Linked DNA regions of Gemmatimonas phototrophica. The protein of the gene in region 2 interacts with the protein of the main gene of each other region in a pairwise test. Links are inferred from orthologs where the notes say so. Each region holds a gene or a part of one and is shown on either strand. Other genes may lie near its edges. The genes, in order: nusG and rho.

Region 1 (2,977 bases), 210 kb from region 2 along the record:
GGATGTACACGCCCTTGGCCGCTGCCGGCTTCGAACGAACGATCGTATCCATCAGCGCGGTGAAGTTGGACTCGAGCTGGTCGGGGGTGAACGAAACCTTGCCGATCGGGGCGTGCACATTGCCCCCCTTGTCAACGCGGAACTCGATCTTGCCGCCCTTCGATTCCTTGACTGCCTTCGCCACGTCAAACGTGACCGTACCGGCCTTCGGGTTCGGCATCAGGCCACGCGGACCAAGGACGCGGCCGAGCTGGCCGATCTGTCCCATCTGGTCCGGCGTCGCAATCATGACGTCGAAATCGAGCCAGCCTTCCTTGATCTTGGCCAGGAACTCCGTGCCCACGAAATCAGCGCCCGCATCCTGGGCTTCCTGAATCTTGGCACCGGCGCAGATGACGAGCACGCGCATCGTCTTACCCGTACCAGCCGGGAGGACGACGGTGCCACGGACCACCTGGTCGGCATGACGGGGATCGACGCCAAGACGAATCGCGACTTCCACCGACTCGTCGAACTTGGCGAATGCCATGTCCTTCACGAGCGCGATCGCCTGCTTGGCCTCATACGACTTCGAATGGTCGCGACGCTCACTCGCGGCGCGGAACTTCTTTCCATGCGTCTTCATGAGGCTCAATCCTTGACCGTGATGCCCATGGAACGAGCGGCACCGGCGATCATCGCCACCGCGCTCTCCATGTTTTCACAGTTGAGATCGGGCATCTTCACGGTCGCAATCTTTTCGAGCTGCGCCCGCGTGATGGTTCCGACCTTCACCTTGTTCGGCTGACCCGAGCCCCGTTCCACGCCGATCTCCTTCTTGATGAGTTCCGCCGCCGGCGGCGTCTTCAAAATGAAAGTGAACGACTTGTCCGCGTAGATCGTGACCTCGACCGGGATGATCATATCACCGCCCTGCGTCCGAGCATTAAACTCTTTGCAGAAGCCCATGATGTTGATACCCTGGGGACCGAGGGCCGTACCCACCGGGGGCGCCGGGTTCGCCTTGCCGCTTGGAATCTGCAGCTTGACGAATCCAGTGACCTTTTTGGCCATCTTACTTCCTCATCGCGAGTTCCACCGTCGGACCATCCGACAGCGGTCTAGCTGCCACATTGTTTTGCGCCGAGTGGTCGCGGCGTACAACAACAGTTCGGCGTTTTGAGTGCTGAGTTTTGAGTACTCACGACTCAAAACTCTTACTCAGAACTCAAAGCTCGACCGTCAATATCCGCGTAACTGCAGGTAATCCAGCTCCACGCTCGTCGGCCGCCCGAACAGGCTCACCGACACGCGCACCTTGCCCTTGTCGGACAGAATTTCTTCGACGGTCCCGTTGAAGTCCGCGAACGGACCTTCCGTGATCGCCACCGCCTGCCCCACGAGGAACGGAATCTCCTCGCGCACCGGGGTGTCGTCGGTCGGATCCGCCTGCCCCAGCAGGCGACGCACTTCGTCGTCGCGCAGCGGCATCGGGTCCTTGTCCTTCCCGACAAACTTGATGACGCCCTGAATGGCGTTGATCTCGTGCAGGGTATCCTGCGACGCGACCATCTCCACCAGCACGTATCCCGGGAAGATCTTCCGCTCCACGGTGACCTTCTTGCCGTTCTTGATCTCGACCACTTCCTGCGTGGGCACGAGCGCCTGACGGATCAGACGGTCCTCGGGCTGCGCCGGATCCATGTCGATCTTTCGCTGGATCAAGCGCTGCACCTTGTTCTCATGGCCAGACGTGGTCTGGACCGCGTAAAACCGGTGCTCAAGCATCGACACGGACATGGGGGTCACCTCAGCGTCCGACGAGCATGGCCGGCAATCGCACGAGCGCAAACTGCAGCGCCACGTCGATCAGCCCAATGAGTGCGCCAAGAATCAGCACGAAGATGATGATCTGGATGGTCGCCGACTGCAGCTGCGGGCGATCCGGCCACGTCACCTTCTTCATCTCAGCCAGCACGTCGTGATAAAACGTGACCAGCCGCGTGCCAAGTCCCGGTCGGGAAACCTCGACGGGAGCCGTCATGGGTTACTTGGTTTCCTTATGGAGCTGGTGCTTATTGCAGCGCGGGCAGTACTTCTTCCACTCCACGCGCTCCGGATGAAGACGCTTGTTCTTCATCGTGAAGTAGTTGCGGTTCTTACACTCGGTGCAACCGAGGATGATCTTCTCGCGCGCCATCGTCCGGCCTCGTCACAGCTCAAAATAGTTCGGACCCACCTCCGGCTTTCACCGAAGTGGGGTGAGCCTTGCAACGTAGCAGCGCCGGGAGCCCCCCGCAAGTCACGCGCCCATCCTATCCACACGACGCCCCCGCCCTCCGCAAGTGGCGGCACATCACAGGGTTACTGGCCAACCCCCGCACCCGAAGCGTGGCCGAAGATTCCGTCAATACCATTGTACCCCTGACCCGAAACCCATACCCAGCACCCGGAACTGATCAGTTTCGGGTTGTGAGTTCGAGTTCTGAGTTCTGGGTAGCTACACCCCCAGCGCCTCCGCAAAGCGCACCAGATCCGCCACCGACTGGGCTTCCATTTTCTGCATGACCCGGCCGCGGTGCACCTTCACCGTCTTGAGCGCGATTCCCAACTGCGCCGCGATCTGCTTGTTGGCGAGCCCCTGCACCACCCCCGCGAACACCTGGCGCTCCCGCCCCGTCAGCAGATCCAGCCGACGCTGCACATCGGCCGACACCTCGGCCTTGGCCTGCAAGCTCGCTCCCCGTGCGACGGCGCGCTCCACGGCGTCCAGCAGGGCCCCAGGGTCCGCCGGCTTTTCCAGAAAGTCCACGGCCCCGTCCCGCATCGCCTGCACGCTGCTGGACACTGTCCCGAAGCCGGTCACGAACACCATGGGCACCACAATGCCCCGGGCCGTCAGCGCCTGCTGCAGATCGAGGCCGGTCAGCCCCGGCATCTGCAAATCGGTCACCACGCAGCGTACCGCCGCGGCCTCTGGTGCGTCCAGAAAGGCAGC
Region 2 (3,445 bases):
TCTTCGCGCGGAATCAGCGTGGGCCACGAACGAAACGTGATGGTGTTGGTGTCGCCGGTACCGTGCCACACTCCATAGCGAGAGGCACCCAGTTGCAGGGCCGCGCCCATGAGCAGCACCTCACCGGCGGGCACGCTCAGCAGTGGCGCCCGCGGCACGTCCAACGTATCGAGCGGTCGCACATTGGCGCGCAGCATCCCCGTAGAGTCCGCACGCACAAACACACCGACCGCCTCGCCGTTGGGCCAGCAGGCCAACGATTGCGGCGGCGCCGCCAGCGGCACCGTATAGCGGAGCGTGCCATCCTGATAGAACTCGTTCACCAGTCGGTTGCCAATGTCGAGCACCGTGATGTTGCCATTGCCACACGACACCATGCGGTACGGTAGCGCAAACTGCCCGGGCTCATCTCCCTTCAGTCCCATGCGCCCCTTGAACTCGCCGGTATAACTGAACAGCTGCACCCGCGGATGCCGCCAATCCACAATGGCGATCTGCTCCTTCCCCAGAAGCACCGCATCGCGCACGCCCTCGACGGGGGCACCCCCCTCAAACCGGTCCATCGTGACCGACGCAATCACCCGCGGCGTGACCATGCGCGGTGCCACCACGCGCACGGCGGCGAGGGTGTCGACGGCGCCTTGGGCGGGGAGACGACCGGCGAGGGCCACGAATGTTGCGAGCACGAGATACGCGCGCATTGGTGCTCCAATGAGGTGTGGCCTGTGGGGCCGCTGGTGCAAAGCTAGGCGCCGGACCGCATTGGCCACAGACCGCGCCCCTTCCTTGCCCCTATCCCCCCCGCCCGGTTAGGTTCCCCTGTCTGATTGCGAGCCTGGGCCTCCGGGGTCCGGCTCGCCAGGCGGATCCCCGCGGGCAGTTCGTTGCCAGCGCTGAATGCCGTATTGCGCGCGTAGCTCAGTTGGATAGAGCGTCTGCCTCCGGAGCAGAAGGTCGCAGGTTCGAGTCCTGCCGCGCGCATGGCTTCGCCTTTCAGGGCAAGCCCCGCGCTCCCCTCGTTTTCTTTGCCTAGTGCACGTCGCCGAGCTGAAGCGGAAATCGGTTCCTGAACTCCTGGCCCTGGCTGAGTCATTGCAACTCACCAGCGTCACGGGGCTCCGTAAGCAGGAACTCATTTTCCGCATCGAGCAAGCCCTGCTCGAAACCGAAACGACGCTCTACGGTGAAGGGGTGCTCGAAGTCCTCCCCGAAGGCTACGGCTTTCTGCGGGCCCAGGACTTCAACTACCTGCACGGCCCCGACGACATCTACGTCTCCCCCTCCCAGGTAAAGCGTTTCGACCTCCGAACCGGTGACACGGTCATGGGGGAAGTGCGCCCGCCCAAGGAATGGGAACGGTACCTCGCGCTCCTCAAGGTGGAGCGCATCAACGGTGGTGACCCCGAGCAGTCCAAATTGCGCAGCGCTTTCGATAACCTGACGGCCAAGTACCCCGACGAGCGACTCAACCTCGAACGGAAGAACGGCGAAGTGGCGACCCGCATCTGCGACATCATCGCCCCCCTCGGCAAGGGCCAGCGCGCCCTTATCGTGGCGCCCCCCAAGGGCGGCAAAACCATCCTTCTCCAGCAGCTCGCCAACGCAATTGCCGAGAACCATCCGGAGGTGACGCTCATCGTGCTGCTCATTGATGAGCGCCCCGAGGAGGTCACCGATATGCAGGCCAACTGCCCCAGCGCCGAAGTGATCTGCTCCACCTTCGACGAAACGGCGGAACGGCACGTGCAGGTGGCCGGCATGGTGCTCGAAAAGGCCAAGCGGCTCGTGGAGAGCGGCAAGGATGTCGTTATTCTGCTCGACTCCATCACCCGCCTCGCCCGCGCTCATAACGCGGTGGCCCCGCAGGGTGGCAAGCTGATGTCGGGAGGCATGGAAGCCACGGCCATGCAGAAGCCCAAGGCGTTCTTTGGTGCCGCCCGCAACCTCACCGAGGGCGGCTCGCTCACCATTGTGGCCACCGCGCTCATCGAGACCAACTCGCGCATGGACGAGCTGATCTTCGAGGAGTTCAAGGGCACGGGCAACATGGAGCTGGTGCTCGATCGCAAACTGGCCGAAAAGCGCATCTTCCCCGCCATCGACATCAACAAGTCGGGAACGCGGCGTGAAGAGCTGCTGCTGACCGCCAAGGAGCAGCAGCGCACGTTCCTGCTGCGCACGTTCCTGGCGGACATGCCGAGCGACGAAGCGATGCTCTTTTTGCTCAAGCGCATGGAGCGCGCGCAGAGCAATCAGGAGTTCTTTGAACAGATGGCGGAAGCCTGATGTCGCAGGTGGGTCGGCTCTTCGCCGTAGACTGGGGCGATAAGCGGATCGGGCTCGCCGTGAGCGACGAGCTGGGCATGCTGGCCTCGCCGGTTGGCGTCCTCACGCGCCGCGCCGGCAAACGCCCACCGCTGGCCGAGCTGATGCGGCAGGCCGAGGAGCTGGGGGCCACGGGCTATGTGTTCGGGCTGCCGTTCGACCCGGCCGGCGCCGAGACCGATCGCACGCGCGAAGTGCGTGAGATTGCCGCCAAGCTGGCGTCGCGCCAGTCGCTCCCCATTCGACTGGTGGACGAGCGGTTCACCACGTCGTCGGCGTTGCGCAGTATCCGCGAGCAGGGTGGATCCACGCGTGGCCGCAAAGGGGACGTCGACGCCATGGCGGCGTGTGTGCTGCTGGAGAGTGTGCTCCGCGCCGCGTCGCAGGGAGTGGAGCTCGGGGAAATGGTGGTGGCCAGCGGCGATCTGTCGGCAGATGACGTGTAATTCGTGCTGGGCAGGTGTTGTCGTGCCTGCAGGTGTTGTAGTGCCTGATGGACGGAGGTGCAGAGGTGAAAAGCTGAGGAGAGCCTTTAAGCGTTTTTCTCCCCAACTCCTCACCTCTTCACCTCCTTCGTTCAGGTCCAATCCCACTCGGCCCTACAGGGACACCAGAGCCCACGCACTCAACCATGCCTCGTAAGAAATCCAAAAACTCGCGTGTCATTCGCCTTGCCGTGCTCGCGGCAGCGATTGTGATGGGCGCGTGGGTGTGGCGTGAAATTGGCGGCGGTGCGAGTCCGTCCGGGGCGGTGGCACGCGTCGTGGTGCCCAAGGGCGCCAGCGTGCGGGTGGCTGCCGACTCACTCGAGGCCCAAGGCGTCATTGGCTCCCCTGTCCTGTTCCGGCTGTTTGCGCGGCTCACGGGGAGCGCCACGGACATCAAGCCGGGCACCTACCGCTTTGCGTCGGACGCCGGGTACCGCGACGTGCTGAACGCGCTCGTCACCGGGCGCGGCCTCGTGCGCACGGTCGTCATTCCCGAGGGGTTCGACCTGCGCGACATCACGCCGGTTCTGGCGAAAGCCCTGCGCGTGCCGGAAGACTCGGTTCGTGCGGCGGTAACCGATTCCGCGTGGCTGCGCGAACTGAACGTGCCGGTGCCCTCACTGGAAGGGTAT

Evidence for each region.
Region 1: the proteins of rho (region 2) and nusG interact in binary tests that used the Escherichia coli proteins (3 or more experiments, as listed by UniProt). The link is inferred for Gemmatimonas phototrophica from one-to-one orthologs.

Annotation. Positions count from the first base shown.
Region 1 is NZ_CP011454.1:1,217,964-1,220,940, reverse strand. It holds nusG (transcription termination/antitermination protein NusG), read right to left. Parts: upstream 1,780-2,977; coding sequence 1,222-1,779; downstream 1-1,221. Other genes in the region: GEMMAAP_RS05045 (response regulator transcription factor), read right to left, coding at 2,480-2,977; rpmG (50S ribosomal protein L33), read right to left, coding at 2,027-2,179; secE (preprotein translocase subunit SecE), read right to left, coding at 1,790-2,023; rplK (50S ribosomal protein L11), read right to left, coding at 631-1,053; rplA (50S ribosomal protein L1), read right to left, coding at 1-625. UniProt on the Escherichia coli protein: Part of the processive rRNA transcription and antitermination complex (rrnTAC). The complex forms an RNA-chaperone ring around the RNA exit tunnel of RNA polymerase (RNAP).
Region 2 is NZ_CP011454.1:1,008,065-1,011,509, reverse strand. What follows is about bases 227-3,159. They hold rho (transcription termination factor Rho), read left to right. Parts: upstream 227-1,032; coding sequence 1,033-2,286; downstream 2,287-3,159. Other genes in these bases: mltG (endolytic transglycosylase MltG), read left to right, coding at 2,957-3,159; ruvX (Holliday junction resolvase RuvX), read left to right, coding at 2,286-2,771; GEMMAAP_RS04220 (NHL repeat-containing protein), read right to left, coding at 227-701. Outside these bases: more of GEMMAAP_RS04220, read right to left, coding at 1-226; more of mltG, read left to right, coding at 3,160-3,445. UniProt on the Escherichia coli protein: Facilitates transcription termination by a mechanism that involves Rho binding to the nascent RNA, activation of Rho's RNA-dependent ATPase activity, and release of the mRNA from the DNA template.